Regions from separate parts of the Aurantimonas sp. NFXS3 genome, predicted to be linked through region 2. Evidence: predicted binding sites of a transcription regulator. Region 2 holds the regulator's gene; each other region holds the start of a gene.

Region 1 (7,428 bases), on a different contig from region 2:
CGCAAGCAGGAGCCTTCGCCATGTCGGCACGCATGACCGTCCTCGAAGTGATTGCCGTCGTGGCCGGCGCGGTCATCGGCCTTCTGGCGCTCGATTTCGCCAGCTGGCTGTTTGCCGACACCAGCTTCTTCGCGCTGCTGGCCTCGCCCGGCCGCATCGTCGTGGCGCTGGTGACGGTCGGCCTTTTCGCCTTCTACTACCGCTCCATGTCCCAGACCCCGGCGGCGCTGGCCTCGTTCTTCACCGGCGTCGGCCTGCCGGCGATCCTCGACCGCTTCGGCTTCGATTCGCTGCTGCCCTGGGGCACGCTGCTCGTCCTCTACGTCGTCTTTGCCATCGTCGCCCTGCTGACCTATCGCTTCGTCCATGCCACGGCGCTGGCGCAGGGCGTCGCCGACGACATCGCCGGGCCGAAGCGGCGCGACGATTTCTGAGCCCCGTGGCCGGAGCGCCCGCGGGCGCCCCGGCGAAGACACGCGCGCCGCGGCCCCGCAGCCATCCGGCGCATTTCCCACGGCCGATCGGCCCGTCCGCAACGAGACTGAACCGAACCGATGAAATTCACGCTTTCCTGGCTCAAGGACCATCTCGACACCGACGCCTCGCTGGCCGAGATCTGCGAACGCCTGACCATGATCGGCCTCGAGGTCGAGGCGGTGGACGACCGCGCCGTCTTCGCGCCCTTCCGCATCGCGCGGGTGCTGAGCGCCGAGCGCCACCCGGACGCCGACAAGCTGCAGGTGCTGAGCGTCGACGCCGGCCCCGAGGTCAATGACGGCAAGCCGCTGCAGGTGGTCTGCGGCGCCCCCAACGCGCGGGCCGGGATGGTCGGCGTTCTGGCGATGCCGGGCACCTATGTGCCGGGCATCGACACGACCCTGTCGATCGGCCGCATCCGGGGTGTCGAATCCCACGGCATGATGTGCTCGGAGCGCGAGCTGGAACTCTCCGACAGCCATGACGGCATCATCGATCTCGCCGCGGACGCGCCGGTGGGCACGCGCTTTGCCGATTACGCGGACCTCGCCGACCCGGTCATCGAGATCAACCTGACGCCGAACCGGCCCGACGCCACCGGTGTGGCCGGCATCGCCCGCGATCTCGCCGCCTCGGGCATGGGCAGGCTGAAGACCGCCGCGCCCGAGCGCATCGAGGGCGAGGGCGACTGCCCCGTCGCCCTGTCGGTGGAGAGCGCGACCTGCACCGGCTTTGCCCTGCGCAAGGTGTCGGGCGTCGCCAATGGCGCCTCGCCGGAATGGATGCAGAAGCGGCTGAAGGCGATCGGCCTGCGCCCGATCAACGCGCTCGTCGACATCACCAATTACGTCACCTTCGACCGCGGCCGGCCGCTGCACGTCTTCGATGCCGCCAAGGTCGCCGGCGGCCTCGTCGTGCGCGATGCCCGCGACGGCGAGGAGGTGCTGGCCCTCGACGAACGGACCTACACCCTGTCGGCCGGCATGTGCGTCATCGCCGACGACAACGGCGTCGAATCCATCGCCGGTATCATGGGCGGCGAGCATTCGGGCTGCGATGCGGCGACGACCGACGTCCTGATCGAATCGGCGTTGTGGGACCCGCGCGCCATCGCCCGCACCGGCCGCAGCCTCGGTATCATCACCGATGCCCGCTACCGCTTCGAGCGCGGCGTCGATCCCGACTTCATGGAGCCGGGCCTCGATCTGGCGACGCATCTCGTCCTCGATCTGTGCGGCGGCACGCCGTCGCGCCGCGTGGTTGTGGAGAGCACCACGCCGGCTCCGGCGCCCATCGTCCTGCCCTTCACCGAGACCGAGCGCCTGACCGGCATCCAGGTGGAGCGCGACCGGCAGGTCGCCATTCTGGAGAGCCTCGGCTTTGCCGTGTCGCCGGACGGCGAGACCGCCAGCGTCGTCAGCCCGAGCTGGCGGCCGGATATCGACGGCAAGGCCGATCTCGTCGAGGAAGTCATGCGCCTCGTCGGCGTCGACACCATCGCGCCACAGCCGCTGCCTTCGGCGGGCGCCGTCGGCGGACGTATCCTCACCGTGCCGCAAATCCGCGATCGCGCCGCGCGCCGGGCGCTGGCCGCCCGCGGCATGGTGGAGACGGTGAGCTACAGCTTCATCGCCGAGAGCCATGCGGCGGCCTTCGGCGGCGGCGCGGCCGCGCTGAAGCTGGAAAACCCGATTTCGGCCGACATGTCGGACATGCGGCCCTCGCTGCTGCCGGGCCTGATCGCGGCGGCGGCGCGCAACGCCGCCCGCGGCCATGGCGATACGGCGCTGTTCGAGGTGGCGGCGATCTACCGCTCGGACGAGCCGGACGGCCAGTTGCGCGTCGCCGGCGGCCTGCGCCGCGGCACCGCCATCATGTCCGGCGGCGGCCGGTCGTGGAACGGCAATGCCTCCGCCGTCTCGGTGTACGACGCCAAGGCCGACGCCCTCGCGGCGCTGGAGGCGGCCGGCGCGCCGGTCGACCGGCTGATGATCGAGGCGCCGGCGAGCGACTGGTACCATCCGGGCCGCTCCGGCCGGATCAAGCTGGGGCCCAAGGTGGTGTTGGCGGAGTTCGGTGAATTCCACCCCAAGACGCTGAAAACCCTGGACGCATCGGGACCGCATTGCGGCTTCGAGGTGTTCCTCGATGCGATCCCGACGCCCAAGCGCAAGGCGACCCGCACCAAGCCGGTGCTGGCCCTGTCGGCCTTCCAGCCGGTGCGCCGCGACTTCGCCTTCGTCGTCGATAGCGACGTGGACGCGCTGAAGCTGGTGCGCGCCGCCGAGGGCGCCGACCGCAAGCTGGTCGGGGAGGTTCGCGTCTTCGACGTCTTCACCGGCGCGGCGCTCGGCGAGAACCGCAAGTCGGTGGCGCTGGAAGTCACCCTCAATCCGGTCGAGCGGACCCTGACCGAAGAGGATCTGGAGGCGGTGTCCGCCAAGATCGTCGCCCAGGTCGAGAAGGCCACCGGCGGCACGCTGCGGGCGTAACGGCCCGGGCATCCGGCGGGCGTACTCGGCGCGCGTTGCTGCCTAATGGTGGCGTGTGGTTCTGCTGCGGAGCGGGCCGCATCGGCGCTGAGGCATGGGTCCTCGGGTTGAACCCGAGGATGACGCGCGTTGATGGAGCGGGTAGCCTGTCGAGGGGGGCACATCGTCCCGGAACAGAAGCGCGTGCCGTCCGCCACTGTGCGGGCGGGTAAGTGGGGCCGCCTGATGGCGTGGCGGCTTTGTGGCCGCGGCTGTGGTGTTGCGGCCGCCTCGCGGGTGCCAATGGCCCTGCGCGAACAAACCTCGGACTGCGTCAATTCTTCTGTGCCATCCAGACCTTGTGGATGGCACCCTGCGGCTCGTCGAAGACGGCCATGCGCACGGTGAAGCCGGCCTCTGCCAGGAGCACCCGGTAGCCGGTGTCGCTGTAGCTGGCGTAGGCGAAGGGCACGTCGAACATCGTATCGCGAACGCTCGAATGGGACGGCCCGCTGGTGAACAGCAGCCAGCCGCCGGGGCGCAGCCAGGCGGCGAAGCGGCCCAGCATCGCCGTCTGGTCGCCATGGTCCAGATGGAAGAAGCTGTCCCAGGCGATGATTGCATCGAAGGACACGGCCGGGAGATAGGCCCGCATGTCGCACAGGATGGTCCGCACCTGCGGGTAGGCCCGCTGGAAATGCGCCAGCATGGCGGCCGAGCCGTCCAGCGCGGTGATCGAGATCCCGGCCTCCACGAGATGCGCCAGCCCCGCGTGACCGGTGCCGCAGCCGCAATCCAGGAGCCGCGCCCCGGACGGCAGCGCCGCCGCCAGTTGCACGTAGAAGGGCGGCTCCCAGGGCTTCAGCCGGCGCGCGGCCTCGAAGCGGTCGGCGATGAGGTCGTAGCCCGCAACGGCGGGGTGAAGCTCCGCGCTCATCTTGCCGTCACGCCGCGGCGGCCAGCCGCTCGCCGGCCATGCGGTAGGAGATCGCTTCGGCCAGATGGATGCGCCGGACCATGTCGTCGCCGTCGAGATCGGCGAGGGTACGCGCGACCTTGAGGATGCGGTGATAGGCGCGGGCGGAGAAGCGCATCTGCTCGGCCGCCTCCTGCAGCAGTGTCCGGCCCTCCCGGTCGGGCTCGGCGACGCTTTCGATCAGGGCGGCCGGACAATGGGAATTGCGGGTCGAGCCGGGCAGGCCGAGGCTCTCGTAACGCTCCGTCTGCAGGGCGTGGGCGGCAGCGACGCGCGCCATGACGTCGGCTGAGGATTCCGCCGGCTGCGGCCTGATCAGATCGGCGGCCGTGACCGCCGGCACATCGACGCGGATGTCGATCCGGTCCATCAGCGGGCCGGAGATGCGGGCCTGGTAGTCGGCGGCGCAGCGCGGGCCGCGGGCACAGCTGCGGCCGGGCTCGCCGGCCATGCCGCACCGGCAGGGATTCATCGCGGCGACGAGCTGCATCTTGGCCGGGTAGGTGACCCGGTGATTGGCCCGGGCGATGACGCTTTCGCCGGCCTCCAGCGGCTGGCGCAGGGAATCCAGCACGACCGGCGAGAATTCGGGGAACTCGTCGAGGAACAGGATGCCGCGATGGGCGAGCGAGACCTCGCCGGGTCGCGCCCGCAGGCCCCCGCCGACCATCGCCGCCATCGAGGCCGAATGATGCGGCGCCCGGAACGGCCGGCGATCCGACAGCTTGCCGCCGGACAATTCCCCGGCGATCGAGGCGATCATCGAGACTTCGAGCAATTCACGCGGTGTCAGCGCCGGCAGGATCGATGGCAGGCGCTGCGCCAGCATCGACTTGCCCGAGCCGGGCGGGCCGACCATCAAGAGGTTGTGGCCGCCCGCTGCGCTGATCTCCAGCGCCCGCTTGGCGACGATCTGGCCCTTGATCTCGGCAAGGTCCGGCAGGTCGGACGGCGCGGCCCGGATGGCCGGCTCCGGCCGGGCGATGATCTGCGTGCCGCGGAAATGGTTGGCGATCTGGATCAGGCTGCGGGCGGCGACGATGTCCATGTCCTGGCTCGCCCAGGCCGCCTCCGCCCCGCTCTCGGCCGGGCAGATCAGGCCGAGGCCGATGGCGTTGGCGCCCATTGCCGCCGGCAGTGCCCCGGCGACCGCGGTGGTCATGCCGTCGAGGGAAAGTTCGCCCAAGACGACATAGCCGGCCAGCGCATCGGACGGGATCGCGCCGAGTGCCGCCATCAGGCCGAGGGCGATCGGCAGGTCGTAATGGCTGCCCTCCTTGGGCAGGTCGGCGGGGGCGAGATTGACGGTCACCTTCTTCGGCGGCATCGACAGGCCGGAGGCATGCAGGGCGGCCTGGACGCGCTCGCGGCTTTCGGCCACCGCCTTGTCCGGCAGGCCGACGATCTGGATGCCGACCTTGCCCGGCGCCACCATCACCTGCACGTCGACGGGAATCGCCTCGATGCCCTGAAACGCCACCGTCTTGACCCGCGATACCATGCCACCACCCCTCGTGATGAACTCCGGCTCACCCATTTGCCGGAAAGCGACGTTAGGTAAGCATGGAAATCGGAATGAAACAAGAACAGGACAGAAACAAATCGGCGCCAGAGTGAGTCGCGGTCCAGCGACGACTCGATGGTTAAGCCGTCGTTAACGCGTCAAGCAGATGTCGCACGCCGCGCGCGGCTCAAAGCTGGGCTATCAGGAAGATTGTAGCCGACAGGGCCAGCAGGCCGGCCACCATGAAGCCGCCGTTCCAGACCACCCCGACGCGGAAGGCGCTGGTATGGCCGAGGCGGCCGATCAGCAGCGTCGTCGCCGTGAAGGGCGAGGAGGCGCCGGTGAGCGCCCAGCCGGCGGTCAGCGCGACGACCACGACATTCGGCGACACGCCCATGGCGGCCGCCGACGGCAGCAGGGGCGCCAGCAGCGACACCGACAGGATCGGGTTCATGCCGAGCTGGCCGAGCAGCGGGATGATCCAGACGATGGCGACGAGGATCACCGAGACCGGGATGGCGTCCAGCGCCAGGGCCTGATCGGCGATCAGCGGCTGCAGCAACTCGCCGCCGGTGGCGCCGATAAAGCCGGCCATGACCAGAAGGATCAGCTCGGACTGGAAGGAGGGGATGTCGATGAGGGCGAGCCGCTTCAGCCGCGTGGCGGTGCGCGCCGCCGTTCCGGTCTCGCCGCGGGACTGGATGACGATCCAGCCGATGGCGATGGTCGGCACCAGCAGCATCACCACGGCAATCACCCGCAGCCCGGTCAGGAGCTCCAGCACCGCAACGCCCGAAAAGAGCAGGACGAGCAGCGCCAGAAGCGGCTTCAGGTCGCGCCAGCCGCCGATCGGGTCGCGCCGTGCCGGTGCCGGCTGGGTCAGCTTCGGCTTGAAGTAGGTGTCCAGCGCCCAGCCGATGAAGGTGACGAGAGCCGCGTTGAAGATCGCGAAGACGGCGGCCCCGCTCCATGACGAGCCGGGAATGACCGAGGTGGAGATCGCCATGGCGAAGGCCAGCGGCGACCAGGTGAGCGAGGCGACGAAGCCGCGCTGGATCGCCAGCAGCATGCGCCGGTTGCGGATCTCGCGGATTTCGGCGTTGGGCTCGCGGCTGGCGATGCTTTCGGTCAGCCCGCCTAAAAGCGAGATCGCGCCGTAGCTGAGGATCAGCGCGAAGAGATGGCCGCCGGTGGTCAGCGCCAGATAGCGTTTGCCGGGCGGCTGGCTGGCGAGATACTGCCCGCATCGCTCGATGGCCGGCGAGGCGGCGGCGGGGCCGCGTAGCGAGGCGAGCGCGATGAAGAAGGCCGCGATGAAGCCGCCCTGTTCGAGCCCCTTCACCGTGATGGCGAGCCAGTCGGCACGGGTGAAGAGGGCGATGGCGACGAGGCCGAGGCCGAGCGCCACGAAGGCTTGGCGCGACCAGGGCGCCCGCGGCGTGGCGAGGACCAGGAAGACGAGGATGCCACCGGCCGCGACCAGCCCGGCGCCCGCGCTGCCCACCCATTCGCGCAGAAGGATGGCGACGCCCGTGACGATCAGAACGACACCGATGAGACGGTCGATCAACGCTTGCGAACTCCGCGGAGGGACAAGGCGGCGGGAAACTCTCTCTGTCTTAGCATTCCCGGGCGGCGCGTCACGTCTCGCCGGCGAGATTTGCACCGGATCGTCGCCTGGGGATCGGTGAGCGGCGCAGGGCGCGGGGGTTTGTCAGGCGGGCAGACCGGCGGTATGACGCGCCATGCCCCTGACCGTCGCCACCTTCTATCGTTTTGTCACGCTCGACGACCTTCCCGCGCTGAAGGCCGAGCTTGCCGCCTTGTGCGCCGACACCGGCACGCGCGGCACGATCCTCATTGCCCCGGAGGGGATCAACGGCACGCTGGCGGGCCCGCGGGACGGCGTGGCGACGATGGTCGCGCATCTCGACCGGCGCTGCGGCATCGGTCGCGGCGAGTTGAAATTCTCGGCGGCCGAGGACTGGCCTTTCGCCCGC
Region 2 (7,428 bases):
TGGCCCGCGCCAGCACCGGGTTGATCCGGTAGGGCTCGCACGGCACCGCAAAGCACATGTGCAGGAAGTTCTCGGCATAGGCGAGATCGTTGCGCGGATACACGAAGGGCTGGCCGATATGGTACTTGTAGGCCATCGCCGCGATGGTTGGCATCTTGGCGACCATGCGCAGGCTCGCCACCATCCGCTGGTGCGGATCCGCGATATCCGTCGAGTCGTGGTAGAAGGCCGACAGGGCGCCGACCGAGCCGACCATCACGGCCATCGGATGCGCGTCGCGGCGGAAGCCCGTGTAGAACCGGCTCATCTGCTCGTGGACCATGGTGTGCCGGGTCACGCGGTAGACGAAATCGTCCTTCTCGCGGGTCGTCGGCAGCTCGCCGTAGAGCAGCAGGTAGCAGGTCTCGAGGAAATCACCGCGCTCGGCGAGCTGGTCGATCGGGTAGCCGCGATGCAGCAGCACGCCCTCGTCGCCGTCGATGTAGGTGATCTTGGATTCGCAGGACGCCGTCGAGGAGAAGCCCGGGTCGTAGGTGAAGAGACCGGTCTGCTTGTACAGCGCGGTGACGTCGACGACGTCCGGTCCGATGCTGCCGCTGCGAACGGCCAGATCCGCATCTTTCTGACCCAATGTGAGCTTCGCCGACTGTTCCGTCATGCGTTTTCCCTTCGATGATAGCCGCTCAGGTATCAACCTCTCGCAGCGCACACAGATTGTTCAGATGCCTGACTACTCCAAACCCAGGAGTGCGACAAGTTTCCGATCACGCAGTGTGTTGCGCCGCAATAGTCCTGTCCTTGGTCAGGCCGACTGGTCGCCCAGCCGCGCCAGCGATTCGTCCCGGCCGAGGACGGCCAGTACATCGAACACGCCCGGCGAGGTGGTGCGGCCGGTCAGGGCCGCCCGCAGGGGCTGTGCCGCCTTGCCCAGCTTCAGACCGTTCTCCTCGGCATAGGCGCGTACTATGGCCTCCAGCTCTTCCGCAGACCAGTCCGGGGCCGCCTCGAAGCGCTTGGCGAGCGCGCCGACGATCTCGCGGCCGCCATCGTCGAGAATCGCCGCCGCCTTGTCCTCGAACGACAAGGGCCGGTCGGCGAACAGATAGGCGGTGCTCTCGGTCAGCTCGACGAGGGTCTTGGCGCGCTCCTTCAGTCCGGGCATGGCCGCGGTCAGCTTGGATCGGATCTCGTCGTCCGAGCGGGTCTTCAGGATGCCGCCATTGGGCAGCACGTCGCGCTCGGCCATCAGCATGTCGACGAGATCGGCGTCGTCGCTGCGCCGGATCCAGTGGCCGTTGAGCGCTTCCAGCTTGGCGAAGTCGAAGCGCGCGGCGCCCTTGTTGATCTCGCCCAGATCGAACCATTCGATCATCTCCTCGGTGGAGATGATCTCGGAATCGCCATGGCTCCAGCCGAGGCGCACGAGGTAGTTGCGCAGCGCCACCGGCAGATAGCCCATGGCCTGGTAGGCCTCGATGCCCAGCGCGCCGTGGCGCTTCGACAGCTTGGCGCCGTCGGCGCCGTGGATCAGCGGGATGTGCGCCATCACCGGCACGTCCCAGCCCATCGCCTTGTAGATCAGCGTCTGGCGCCCGGCATTGGTCAAATGGTCGTCGCCGCGGATGATGTGGGTGACGCCCATGTCGTGGTCGTCGACGACCACGGCCAGCATGTAGGTCGGGCTGCCGTCGGAGCGCAGCAGCACCAGATCGTCGAGATCCTTGTTGGGAAAGCGGACGTCGCCCTGCACCTTGTCGCGGACGATCGTCTCGCCCTCCAGCGGCGCCCGCAGACGGATCACCGGCTTGACGCCCTCGGGGGCCTCGGACGGGTCGCGGTCGCGCCAGCGGCCGTCATAGCGCGGCGGACGCTTCTCGGCGCGTGCGGTCTCGCGCATCTCTTCCAGTTCGGCCTGGCTGGCGTAGCAGCGATAGGCCTCGCCCCGGGCGAGCATTTCCTCGACCACCTCGCGATGGCGGTCCGCCCGCTCGTACTGCGACACCGGCGGCTCGTTGGCGGTCAGGCCCATCCAGTCGAGGCCGTCGATGATAGCCTGGACCGCCGGCTCGGTCGAGCGGGCGCGGTCGGTGTCCTCGATCCGCAGCAGCATCTTGCCGCCCGTTGCCCTGGCGTAGAGCCAGTTGAACAGCGCCGTGCGTGCGCCACCGATATGCAGGAAGCCCGTCGGCGAGGGGGCAAAGCGGGTCACGACGGCGTCCGTCATGGTCTCTCCGATATTGATACGCTGAGTGTTGGGAGCGATCGGCATGGATCGCTTTCGCTTGGCGGCTGTGTACCATAGGCGAGGGGAGAGACAAGCCGACGGGACCGGACGGCATGGACAGCGCCAGCGATCGCGACGAACGCGCAGGCGCGGCCTTCGGGCGGCGCGACGCCGTTCGGGCGGCGTTCCGGCGCTGGCGGGCGACGATCGTGCTGCCGCCGCGCGCCCGCTGGCGCCGACTTGGCCGGGACTGGCTCGCCGACCAGCTTGCCGCCGAGACCCGCGCTCGCACCGGTTTCCTGCTGGTCCCGCTTGGCCTGATGATCGGCGTGGCGCTCGTCCACGGCGCCGGCTGGGCCCCGAGTATCTGGCTGACCGTCCTTGCCGCCATCGCCAGCCTCGGCCTCGCGCTGCGCCGGGTGGGGCGCCCCTTTCTGCACCCGATGCTGATCCTGGCTGGCTTCACCCTCGTCGGTACCGCCCTTGCGATCGGCGAGATCCAGCGCACCAAAACTACGATCCTGTCCGGCCAGGCCACGGTGCGCATCGCCGGACCCGTCGTCTCACGGGAGCGGACAGAGGACGGACGCTATCGCTATGTGATCGCCGTCGCGGAAACCGAGCGGCCGGTCCTGTCGCGACCGCCGGAGCGTGTGCGCATCGTCGTCGGCAGCCGACATGAACCGATCGCGCCCGGCGGCCTCTATCGCGGTCTCGTTCGGCTCGGGCCGCCGTCCGGTCCGGCCTTTCCCGGCAGCTACGACTTTGCCATGGCGCCGTTCTTCGCCGGGATCGGAGCCTATGGCTATTCGCTCGGCGCGCCGGAGGCCGAGCCGATGCCGTCCACGGCGACCAGCGATGGAGGCGGCCTTCTGGCCGAACTGCGGCATGTGCAGACGCAGACGCGCCTCGCCCTGACCGAGCGGATCAGCACGGTGATCGGAGGCCGCGAGGGCGCCATCGCCGCGGCCCTCATCACCGGCGAGCGCGCCGGTATCCCCGACGATGCCCGCGAATGGCTGCGCGGCACGGGGCTCGCCCATGTCCTGTCGATCTCGGGCCTGCACATGGCGATCGTCGCCGGCTTCGCCATGCTGGCCGTGCGGTCGTCGCTGTCGCTCGTGCCGGCCATCTCGCTGCGCCTGCCGGCCAAGAAGATCGCCGCCATCGTCGCGCTCGTGGTCGCGGCGATCTATCTGGCGATCTCGGGCGCCAATGTCGCGACCCAGCGCTCCTTCGTCATGCTGGCGATCATGCTCGGCGCGGTGCTGATCGACCGCCCCGCCCTGACGCTTCGCAACGTCGCGATCGCTGCCATCGTCGTCATCCTCGTCGCTCCGCATGCGGTGATGACCGCCAGCTTCCAGATGAGCTTTGCGGCGACCGTGGCGCTGATCGGCGGCTATGCGGCCCTGTCGCAATGGCGGGCAGGGCGCGAACGCGGCCGCGAGACGGATAGGGGCGTCGCCGGCAAGATCCTCGTCGCGCTCTCTGCGATCATGGTCACGTCGCTTCTCGCGGGATCGGCGACCGCGCCTTATGCCGCCTATCACTTCCACCGGATGGCGGCCTTCGGCTTCGTCGCCAATCTCCTGACCATGCCGCTGTTCACGCTGTGGATCATGCCGCTGGCGCTGGTGGGAACGCTGCTGATTCCGTTCGGGCTCGACGCCTGGCCGTTCCAGGCGATGGGTGCCGGCCTCTGGCTCGTCTTCGAGATCGCCCGCAACGTCTATGCCTGGCTGCCGGACCAGGCGATCGGACGCATGACCGCATCGGGACTTCTGCTGCTGACGGCGGCGATCCTCACCGCGTCCTGTCTGGCAAGCCGGTTGCGCTGGCTTGGCCTGCCGCTGGCACTCGCCGGATTCGTCGCAGCGCCCGACAGGACGGTCCCACCGGAACTGCTGATCTTCGAGGACGGCAAGGAGGTCGCGACTCTCGCGGCGGAGGGCCAGCTTGCTTTCCTTCGTGCAAGGCCCAGCGGTTTCATCGCGGAACAATGGGAGCGGGCCTTCGAGGCGCGGGCGCCGCGGGGCACGGACACCGAGCGGATCCGTGCGACGATTCCCGCCGAGTGCGCGGCCAAATACTGCCGCTTCACCACGCGCGGCGGCCTGCGGGTGGTCTGGACGGAGGATTATGCCCGCACGGGCAATGCCTGCGACGAGGCGGATGTTGCCATCGTCTCACGGGCGATCCGGCTTGCCGAATGCCGGTCCGGCGCGGCTCTGGTGACGCTGCGCACGCTGCGGCGGACCGGCTCGCTGGCGATCGGCCGGGAGGCGGCGACAGGCCGGCCCCGCATCGTGCAGGCAATCAGCGATCCACCCGAACGCTGGAACGTCCATCGGCTGGCGCCCTGGCCGGAATATTGGCGCAAGCCTGCTGCACCGGACCCGCAGGTGCCTGTCACGCAACCCGCGTCGGCGACCGTCAGCAATGGCGGCTCGGCCAGCGCAGGCCGAACCGCGACGACTGCGCCCTGAGCGAGGACGAGCCGGTTTCGGGCCTCAACGCTTCGGGCGCAAGTCGCGAGGCCCTATCACCCGTTCTGCGCCGACCGCGTCGCGTCCGGAGCGGTCAGTAGCGGCGGATCAGGCCGATCAGCTTGCCCTGGACCTTGACCCTGTCCGAGCCAAAGATCCGGGTTTCATAGGCCGGATTTGCCGCCTCCAGCGCGATGGTGTCGCCGCGACGGCGGAATCGCTTGAGCGTCGCTTCCTCGTCGTCGACGAGGGCGACCACGATCTCGCCCGGAGTCGCGGTGTCCCCCCGGCGGATGACCACCGTGTCGCCGTCGAGAATGCCGGCCTCGATCATCGAATCGCCCTTCACTTCGAGGGCGTAATGCTCGCCGCTGCCCAGCATATCCGGCGGAACGACGATGGAATGGGTGTTGTGCTGGATGGCCGAGATCGGCACGCCGGCGGCAATGCGCCCCATGACAGGAATGGCCGTCGAGGCGGACGCCTTGGCCGGCGCCGGCTGAGCCGCGGGTGCGGGCCGGGCCGCGTCGCGGCTGCCTTCGATGACGCTCGGCTTGAAGCCGGTGCGCCCGACTGGGGCCGGGCGGTTGCCCTGAATCGACTCGGGCAGTTTCAGGATTTCCAGCGCGCGGGCCCGGTTGGGCAGGCGGCGGATGAAGCCCCGCTCCTCGAGCGCGGTGATCAGGCGGTGAATGCCGGACTTGGACCGCAGGTCCAGCGCGTCCTTCATTTCATCGAAGGACGGGGGCACACCAGTCTCGCGCACCCGATCGTTCACGAAGACCAGAAGATCGTGCTGCTTGCGCGTCAGCATCCGGGCGACTCCTCAAAACAAAACCTGAACAAACCTATCTGTTCTAGTTGTGTTCCGCAAGTGGCTCCAGCGCCGTCAGGGGGACGTAATCGCAGGGATCGCCCGCTTCGGCCGGTGCGGCGCGGACAGGGCGGACGAGCAGCGCATCGGCCGCGGCATAGATCGACAGCAGCGAGGAATCCTGCCGCGACAACGGCACGATGCGGGGTGGGCCGGCGCCGTCCGGTTCGATCCGGGCGCGCACGAAATCCGTGCGGTCGCCATTGTCCGGCATCGGCGCGGCGAGAATACCCCGGCGGTACAGCGGACGCGCGGGACGGCCTGCGAGGCGCCGAACCAGCGGTGCCAGGAACAGGGTCGCGGCGACCATGGAGGAGGCGGGGTTGCCGGGCAGGCCGACGACCCGCATGTCGCCCAGCCTGCCGGCCATCAGCGGCTTGCCGGGTCGCATGGCCACCTTCCAGAAGTCGAGGGAGACGCCATGAGCGGCGAAGACCTTGCCGACGAGATCGTGGTCGCCGACCGATGCGCCGCCGATGGTGACGAAGATGTCGGCGCCGTCCGCGATCGCCTGTGTCAGCTGGGCATCGATGGCCGCTTCGCGGTCGGGCGCGATCCCGCAATTCAGCGGCAGGCCGCCGGCCTCGCGCACCAGTGCGGCGACACCGAAGGTGTTGGAGGCGACGATCTGCGACGGACCGATGGGTTCGCCGGGCAGGACGAGTTCGTCGCCGGTCGCCAGGATCGCCACGCGGGGCCGGCCGCGTACCGGGATCGACGGATGACCACCGCTGGCGGCCAGCGCGATGGCGCCCGGGGTCAGCACGGTGCCGGCGGTGAGAAGCGGCGTGCCCGCGGCGAAATCGATTCCCGCCGGGCGGATGTGCTGGCCGACGACGACCGGCGCCGTCGCGGTGACCGTGCTGTCCCGACGGTGGGCGTTCTCCTGGATCAGGATGGCGTCGGCGCCAGCGGGAACCGGCGCGCCGGTGGATATGCGGATGGTCTCGCCCGGCTGCAGCGTGCCGTCATAGGCGTGGCCGGCGGCCGATTCGCCGACGAGCCGCAGGGAGGGGAAGGGCGCTTCGTCGCCGAGGTCGGCGGCGCGGACCGCGTAGCCGTCCATGGCGGAGGCGTCGAAGGCCGGCTGGGTGCGCAGCGAGGCGAGGTCCGCGCCCAGAATGCGGCCCGAGGCGTCGCGCAGCGGCAGCGTCTCGGTTCGGGCGAGGGGCCGGGCGTCCTCGACGAGGAGACGATAGGCCTCCTCGACGGGGATGAGACTCACGACGCGGCGTCCGCCGACCAGTCGCCGGAGCGGCCGCCGGATTTCGCCAGCAGGCGGATGCCGCTGATGGTCATGGAGCGGTCGACCGCCTTGGCCATGTCGTAGATGGTGAGGCAGGCAACCGAGACGGCGGTCAGCGCCTCCATCTCGACACCGGTCTTGCCGCCGACCCGCGCCGTCGCCGTGACCCTAAGGCCGGGCAGCGCCGGCTCGGCGGTGATCTCGACGCCGATCTTCTCCAGCATCAGCGGATGACAGAGCGGGATCAGGTCGTGGGTCTTCTTGGCGCCCATGATTCCGGCAATGCGGGCAATGCCGATGACGTCGCCCTTCTTGGCCTCGCCGGCCAGGATCAAGTCGAGCGTCGCCGGCTCCATCATCACGAAGCCTTCGGCCTCGGCGACGCGGCGCGTGCGCTCCTTGTCGCCGACATCGACCATCGACGCGGCGCCGGTGGCGTCGAGATGGGTCAGCGTGACGTCGCGCGGATCGCTCATGCGGACACCGTGACGGCGGGATCGCCGCCGATCAGCGCGCGGGTCGCGGCCTCGACGTCGTCCTGACGCATCAGGCTCTCGCCGACGAGGAAGGTGCGGATGCCGTGTCCGGCGAGGCG
Region 3 (7,428 bases), on a different contig from region 2:
GATAACAGGTGCGTTCGGGAACCGTTCGGACTGACTGTGGCTTACTGCAGCAAGAGAACCGGAGAGGTTCCGGCTCAGTCCGAGGGAACGCCATGAACAAGATGCTCTTTGCAGCGCTCGCGGTCGCGAGCGCCATCACGCTGCCGGCGAGCGCACAGGCGCAGTCGCGTGCGATCGCCACCACCGACGTCAATCTGCGCGCCGGCCCGTCGACCTCCTATCCTGCCGTCAACGTCGTCGGCGCCGGCGACCGGGTCCGCGTCTTCGGCTGCCTCGACACCCGCGCCTGGTGCGATGTCGGCTATGACGGCCAGCGCGGCTGGATGTCGTCCAACTATCTCGCCGACGCCCGCGAGCGCCGCTATACCGGCCCGCGCTATGTCGACCGGATGGACGCGCCGGTCATCTCCTTCTCCATCGGCCGCTACTGGGATGACCATTATCGCAGCCGCAATTTCTATCGCGACCGGGACCGCTACGACGATCGCCGGGGCCGCGACCGCCGCGACTTCGATCGCCGCGACGACCGGCGCGATGCCCGTCGCGATGCCCGCCGGGACTTCCGCGAAGACCGGCGTGACGACCGGCGCGAATTCCGCGAGGACCGGCGGGACGATCGTCGCAACTATCGCGAGGAGCGCCGCGACGAACGGCCGGTGCCCCTCTACCGGGTGGACTGAGGCCTCCCCACATTGAACGATGATCGAGGCGCGGGCGCCCCCCCGCGCCTCGATGCTTTTGCGGCCATTGAACCCTGGCCGCCGTGCCGCCGAGGACCGCCTTGCCACCGATCGATCCCGCCACCAGCGCCCCTGTCCTGCCGGAGAACGGCGTCGCCATCTGGCTGACCTTCCTGGCCGATATCGGCGACAGCGAGCGCGCGGCCTATCGCAAGCTCCTCGACCCGCACGAGGTCGAGCGCCACGACCGCTACAAGGTGGCGGGCGCCCGCGACGAGTTCCTGGTCGGGCGGGCGCTGGTCCGCACCACCCTGTCGCGCTACCGCGACACCGCGCCCGCCGACTGGCGCTTCGAGACCAACCGCCATGGCCGGCCCTCGATCGTCGGCGAGGCGGCGGGCGGCCTCGTGTTCAACCTTTCCCATACGCGCGGCCTCGTCGCCCTGGCCGTCTCCAGGGGCTGCGAGATCGGCGTCGACGTGGAGGCAGTCGGCCGGGAAAGCGCCACCTTCGATCTGGCCGGGCGCTATTTCTCGCCGTCTGAAGCCGAGTGGGTGCGCGCGGCGACCGGTCCGGCTCTGGCCGAGCGGTTCTTTGCGGTCTGGACCCTGAAGGAAGCCTATATCAAGGCCCGCGGCATGGGGCTGGCCCTGCCGCTGGACGGCTTCTCCTTCGCCCTCGACGACGCCACCGAGCGGCCGACCATCGCCTTCGATGAAGGCTGCCCCGACGATCCGGCCCGCTGGGCCTTCCTGCGCCGGCGCGTGTCGAACGACCATCGCCTGGCCTTCGCGGCCTCGCCGCCGGACCGGATTGACACCGTGCGATTCCTGCGCACCGTTCCGCTGTCGGGCTCCGTTACCGATATCGATGCCACGGACGTCGCGTCGTGAAGCTCTTCGCCGTCGCCGACCTGCATCTCGGCCACCCGGCCAATCGCGAGGCGATCCACGAGATTGCCGCGCATCCGGACGACTGGCTGATCCTCGCCGGCGACGTCGGCGAGACCGAGCGCCATCTGGATCTGGCCCTCGACGTCCTGCAGCCGAAATACCGGCAGGTGGTCTGGGTACCGGGCAATCACGAACTCTGGGCCGTGGCCAGCGAAGGCGTGCCGCTGCGCGGCGAGGCGCGCTACCGCCACTTCGTCGAGCGCTGCCGGGCCCGCGGCGTGCTGACGCCCGAGGACGCCTATCCGGTCGTCGCCATCGACGGGCAGGACGTGCGCATCGTGCCGATGTTCCTGCTCTACGACTATTCCTTCCGGCCCTCCGATGTCGCCCATGAGGACGCCGTCGCCTGGGCCCGCGAGGGCGGGCCGGTCTGCTCCGACGAGCAGTTCCTGCCGGCCGATCCCCATGCCAGTCGCAGCGCCTGGTGCGCGGCGCGCGTGTCGGCGACCGCGGCCCGCCTCGACGGGCTCGACGACGGCGTGCCCAACATCCTCGTCAATCACTGGCCGCTGCGCCGCGATCTGGCCCGCCTGCCGCGCATTCCGCGCTTCTCGATCTGGTGCGGCACCACCCGCACCGAGGACTGGCACACCCGCTACAACGCTCGGGCCGTGATCTCCGGCCATCTGCACATGCCCTCGTCCAGGACCATCGACGGCGTCGCCTTCGAGGAGGTCTCCTTCGGCTATCCCAAGCAATGGCGCGGTCGCCGCGAACCGGCCGACGCGCTGCGCCGCATCCGGATGTAGCCGGCTCACGAAAGCCTCGCGGCGCCCGAGATGATGCGCTTGGCGCGGATCGGCCTTTGCGGGGAACAATCTTCGCCTCCCGCTGCCGGGCGGAGCATGCTGTGCGTCGTCGGCCCCGCAGCCCGACCCTATCTGTCGTCGCAACAGCCTGCATTTCCACGGAGACATCCATGTCGCAGATCACCATGGCGGGCCGCGCCCCCGGCAGCGGCGCCGTGAGCCCGGCCGCCTGGGTCGCGCTCGGCCTCGCCCTCATCGGCGCGCTGGGTCTCGCCTTCGGCCAGAGCCCGCGCATCGCCGCGCTCTTCGTCGTCGGCGGCGCCTTCGGCCTCGTCCTCTACCATGCCGCCTTCGGCTTCACCTCGGCCTGGCGCAACTTCATCCGCGACGGTCGCGGCCGGGGCCTGCGCGCCCAGATGGTGATGCTCGCCATCGCCGTCGCGCTGTTCTTCCCGGCGCTGGCCGCCGGCAGCCTGTTCGGCCAGGAAGTCTCGGGATTCGTCTCGCCGGTCGGCACCTCGGTGCTGGTCGGGGCGTTCATCTTCGGCATCGGCATGCAGCTGGGAGGCGGCTGCGCCTCCGGCACGCTCTACACCGCCGGCGGCGGCAATGCCCGCATGCTGATCACGCTGGCCTTCTTCATCATCGGCTCGCTGCTGGCGACGATCCATTTCGACTGGTGGATGGCGCTGCCGGCCTTCGAGCCGGTCTCGGTCGTCGACAGTGTCGGCGCGCCGCTGGGCATCGTCCTGTCCTTCGCCCTCTTCGCGGCCATCGCGGCCGTGACGATCCTCGTTGAAAAGCGCCGCCATGGCGGGCTGGAGCAGGCCGACGCACCGAAGCGCCACGGTCTGGCACGCTTTGCCCGCGGGCCGTGGCCGCTGGTCGCCGGCGCCATCGCGCTGGCGCTGCTCAACTTCGTCACGCTGGCGCTGGCCGGGCGCCCCTGGGGCATCACCTCGGCCTTCGCCCTGTGGGGCGCCAAGCTGTCGGAACTCGGCGGCGTCGATCCCTCCGCCTGGTCCTACTGGCAGAAGCCGGGCAATGCGACGGCGCTGTCCTCCAGCATCTTCGCCGACATCACCTCGGTGATGAATTTCGGCATCATCCTCGGTGCCCTCCTCGCCGCGGCCCTCGCCGGCCGGCTGGCGCCGAACTTCGCCATTCCGCTGCGCTCCATCCTGGCCGCGGCGATCGGCGGACTGCTGCTGGGCTATGGCGCGCGAATCGCCTTCGGCTGCAATATCGGCGCCTATTTCGGCGGCATCGCCTCGGGCAGCCTGCATGGCTGGCTGTGGCTGGTCGCCGCCTATGCCGGCTCGGTTCTCGGCGTACGCCTGCGGCCGTTCTTCTTCGTCGGCGAACGGCCGCACGTCACCAAGGACACCTGACTGCACCCATCATCCACAGACCTTTCGAAAGGCCGTCGCGACACCCTCGCGACGGCCTTTTTGCGTGGTTGTCGCAAGACAGGGGATTAGGAATCCTGCCCTTTCCGGAAACGGCGCTCGGGCCCTGAGCAGACTCGGCTTGACTCTCCAGGGCCGCTCTGGAATCCATAGGAACATATCAGGAACAAACCTCTTGGTGAGGCGGAGCGATCGCGAATCCCTTGTGATCGAAGGAGAATCCTATGGCCTCAACCGATCCCGCCGCGCTGACCGCCTCCCGGCGCGCGGCCCCGCCCGCGCCCGTTCGCCTGTATGGCACGGACCGGGATTTTGCTAGGAATCGTGCCCTGTCGGAGCTACGCGAGCGCATCGCGCAGATCGAGGGCGAGCCGGTCTGCCGGATGGAAAACACCGCTGCGGACACCCGCCACCAGGGCGATGCGGCAGCCGTGCGGCGCGCGATGCCGAAGCTCCTGTCGCTCGGCGACGCAGCGGCCGATGCGGCGCTCGGCGGCGGCTTTCCGGCGGCGGGACTGGCCGAAATCCATCTCGACGAGACCCGCGACGGCGGCTCGCTCGCCGGCTTCGCGCTGGCGCTGGCGATCCGCTTCGGCGCCCGCCCGGACCGGCCGCTCCTGTGGATCGGCGACATGATGGCGTTTTCCGAGGCCGGGCTTCCCTATCTGCCGGGGCTTGCGAGCTTCGGCCTCGACCCCGCCGCGCTCTGCCTCGTCAAGACCCGCAAGCTCGACGAGGCGGCCTGGGCCGGCGAGGAGGCCGCCACCTCGCGGGCGCTGGCCATGGCGATCCTGGAAGTGCGCGGCAATCCCGCCCGGCTCGGCCTCGACGGCACCCGGAGGCTGCATCTGCGCGCCCGCGACGCCGGCCTGCCTCTGCTGTTGCTGCGCCAGAGCGCCTGTCCCGAGGCCACCGCCGCGCCGCTGCGACTGCGGATCCGGCCGGGGCCGGCGAGCCACGTCGCCGACCTGGCCGATCGCGACAAGCTCATCGGCCACCCGGTCTTCGACGTCACGGTGGAGAAATCCCGCGACGGTCGCCCGCAGCATGTAGTCCTGGAGTGGAATTCCCATGAGCGACGTTTCGGCCCCCCGGCCCGTTCCGAACCGCTATCTCGCCCTGTCGTTTCCACGGCTGTCGACGGACCGGATCCGGCGCGAGCGGATGGGACGGTCGTGGCGCTCCGACGCGCCTCGTAAGGGAGCGGCCGACGACGGCGATGGCGAAAGCGGCCGCCCGGCGCCGCTGGCGCTCTACGAGACCGTCGGCAACGCCAACCGCATCGTGGCGACCTGCGAGGCAGCCGAGGCCATGGGGCTTGCGGCGGGCAGCGGCCTGGCCGAGGCGAAGGCGCGGTTTCCGGACATGGAGGTCATGCTTGCCGACCCGGCGGCCGACCGGCGGCTTCTGGAGGCGGTCGCCGACTGGTGCGACCGCTACACGCCGCTCGTCGCCCTCGACGCGCCGCACGGTCTCGTCCTCGACATTTCCGGCTGCGCCCATCTCTTCGGCGGCGAGAAGGCGCTGATGGACGATCTCCTGGTGCGGCTGTTCCATCAGGGCCTCGCCGCGCTTGCAGCGATCGCCAGCCATGCCGGCACGGCCCTGGCGCTGGTCGGCGGCGGCAAGGGGCGCGGCGGCGCCATCGTCGCCGAGAATGACGAGCTGGCCGCCGTTTCGCCGCTGCCCGTCGCCGCGCTGCGGCTGGAGCCGCCGGTCGCGGCGATGTTTCGCCGTCTCGGCCTGAAGACCATCGACGCGCTGCTGGCGCTGCCCCGCGCCGGGCTGGCGCGGCGCTTCGGCGAAGATCTCCTCGCCCGCCTCGACACCGCGCTCGGCCGCGCCTCCCGGCCGATCAGCCCGCGCCGGCCGGTACCGGACCTGACCGCCGAGCGGCGATTGTTCGAGCCGATCAGCCTGACCGACGACGTCGAGCGCATCCTCCTGTTGCTGGCGGCGCGGATGAAGGGCGATCTGGAGCGGCGCGGCGTCGGGGCGCGGCAGCTCGAACTGTCGCTGTTTCGCGTCGACGGCGCGGTCAACCGGCTGGTGGTCGGCGCCTCGCGGCCGGTGCGCGAGCCCGCCGCCATCCAGCGCCTGTTCCGCGAGCGCATGAAGGGGCTCGGCGAGGAGTTCGACGCCGGCTTCGGCTACGATCTCGTCAAGCTCGCCATCTACGCCACCGAGCCGATGCCAGACCTGCAGACCGACCTGTCCGGCGAGACCGTCGGCAGCGACGCCTTCGGCAGCCTCGTCGACAGGCTCGGGGCGCGGCTCGGCGAGGCCAGCGTCCTGCGGCTCGACGCCGTCGCCAGCCACTGGCCCGAGCGGGCCGAGCGCTGGCGGCCGATGGTGGCGGGCTCGGCCGCGCTGGCAAGGCCGGCACCGGTCGCCGCGCCGCAGACGGCGCCGCGGCCGCTGCGGCTGCTCGCCATGCCGGAAGCGATCGAGGCGAGCTTCGAGGTGCCGGACGGCGCGCCGCTGAAATTTCGCTGGCGCCGGGCGCTGCACGTGGTGCGCCGCGCCGAGGGGCCGGAGCGCATCGCCGGCGAATGGTGGCGCCAGCCCGACGCGGCGGCCCGCGACTATTACCGCGTCGAGGACGAGGCCGGCCGCCGCTTCTGGCTGTTTCGTGAGGGCTGCGCCGATCCGGCCGTCGACCCCGAACTGCAGGTGCCGGACGGGCGCCCGGCCTGGTTCCTGCACGGCATCTTCGCATGAGGATCGAGCCTTATCGCGAGCCCCGGGCCTTTCCCGAGATCGGCGTCGCCAGCTGCTTTTCCTTCCTTGCCGGCGCGTCGCAGCCGGAGGAGCTGGTGGTCACCGCCCATCGGCTGGGGCTCGCCGGCCTCGGCATTGCCGACCGCAACACCGTGGCCGGCGTCGTGCGCGCCCATCAGGCCGCCCGCGAGGCGGAACTGCCCTATGCACCCGGCGCCCGGCTGGTGTTTTCCGACGCGACGCCCGACATCTTCGCCTATCCGCGCGACCGCGCCGGCTGGGGCAGGCTCTGCCGGCTTCTGAGCCGCGGCAATCTGCGGGCGACCAAGGGCAGCTGCATCCTAACCCTTGCCGACCTTCTGGAATGGGGCGAGGGGCTGAACCTCGCGATGATCGCGCCGCAGGCGCTCGGCTGCGGCCAGGACGGCGACGCCGCGGCAATGGAGGCCGGCCTCGCCGACCCGCTGCACCGGCTGCGCGAGGCCTTCGGCGGCGCCGTCCGCCTGGCCGTCGCGCCGGCCCATGACGGGCTCGACCAACGCCGCATGGCGCGGGCGGCGCACCTGGCCGCGCGGTGCCGCACGCCGATGCTGGCCACCAACGACGCCTTCCACCACGCGCCCGGCCGGCGGCGGCTGCAGGACGTGATGACCGCGATCCGCGAGCATGTACCGCTGGCCGAGGCCGGCTTCCTTCTGGCGCGCAATGCCGAGCGGCATCTGAAGGCGCCGCACGAGATGGAGCGGCTGTTCCGCCATTATCCCGAGGCGATCGCCGAGACCGGCCGGTTCTTCGCCGAGCTGCAATTCGACCTGAAGAGCCTCGCCTACGAATATCCCGACGAGGCGCTGAAGCTGTCGCGCTCGCCGGCCGAGGAGTTGCGCCATCTCGCCCATGAGGGCGCCCGCTGGCGCTA

What was found. Region 2 encodes LexA, which represses DNA repair genes until DNA is damaged. Its sites were predicted from a motif close to TGTTCNNNNTGTGTTCNG; they were not measured.
Region 1: J3367_RS08105 (YifB family Mg chelatase-like AAA ATPase) is a predicted target of LexA. The motif match lies at 5,496-5,513, and genes of this name have one in related genera.
Region 3: J3367_RS06930 (ImuA family protein) is a predicted target of LexA. The motif match lies at 3,943-3,960, and genes of this name have one in related genera.

Annotation. Positions count from the first base shown of each region.
Region 1 covers NZ_JAGDDZ010000002.1:620,828-628,255, forward strand. Annotated here, with positions in the region: gene J3367_RS08090 (hypothetical protein) at 21-434, shown strand; gene pheT (phenylalanine--tRNA ligase subunit beta) at 555-2,969, shown strand; gene J3367_RS08100 (class I SAM-dependent methyltransferase) at 3,283-3,885, opposite strand; gene J3367_RS08105 (YifB family Mg chelatase-like AAA ATPase) at 3,893-5,425, opposite strand; gene J3367_RS08110 (hypothetical protein) at 5,616-6,998, opposite strand; gene J3367_RS08115 (rhodanese-related sulfurtransferase) at 7,174-7,428, shown strand, end outside.
Region 2 covers NZ_JAGDDZ010000005.1:136,628-144,055, reverse strand. Annotated here, with positions in the region: gene gltA (citrate synthase) at 1-658, opposite strand, end outside; gene gltX (glutamate--tRNA ligase) at 803-2,269, opposite strand; gene J3367_RS15060 (ComEC/Rec2 family competence protein) at 2,338-4,713, shown strand; gene lexA (transcriptional repressor LexA) at 4,808-5,527, opposite strand; gene glp (gephyrin-like molybdotransferase Glp) at 5,571-6,812, opposite strand; gene moaC (cyclic pyranopterin monophosphate synthase MoaC) at 6,809-7,309, opposite strand; gene trpC (indole-3-glycerol phosphate synthase TrpC) at 7,306-7,428, opposite strand, start outside.
Region 3 covers NZ_JAGDDZ010000002.1:375,380-382,807, reverse strand. Annotated here, with positions in the region: gene J3367_RS06950 (SH3 domain-containing protein) at 93-680, shown strand; gene J3367_RS06945 (4'-phosphopantetheinyl transferase family protein) at 782-1,573, shown strand; gene J3367_RS06940 (metallophosphoesterase family protein) at 1,570-2,382, shown strand; gene J3367_RS06935 (YeeE/YedE family protein) at 2,553-3,773, shown strand; gene J3367_RS06930 (ImuA family protein) at 4,016-4,990, shown strand; gene J3367_RS06925 (Y-family DNA polymerase) at 4,956-6,512, shown strand; gene J3367_RS06920 (error-prone DNA polymerase) at 6,509-7,428, shown strand, end outside.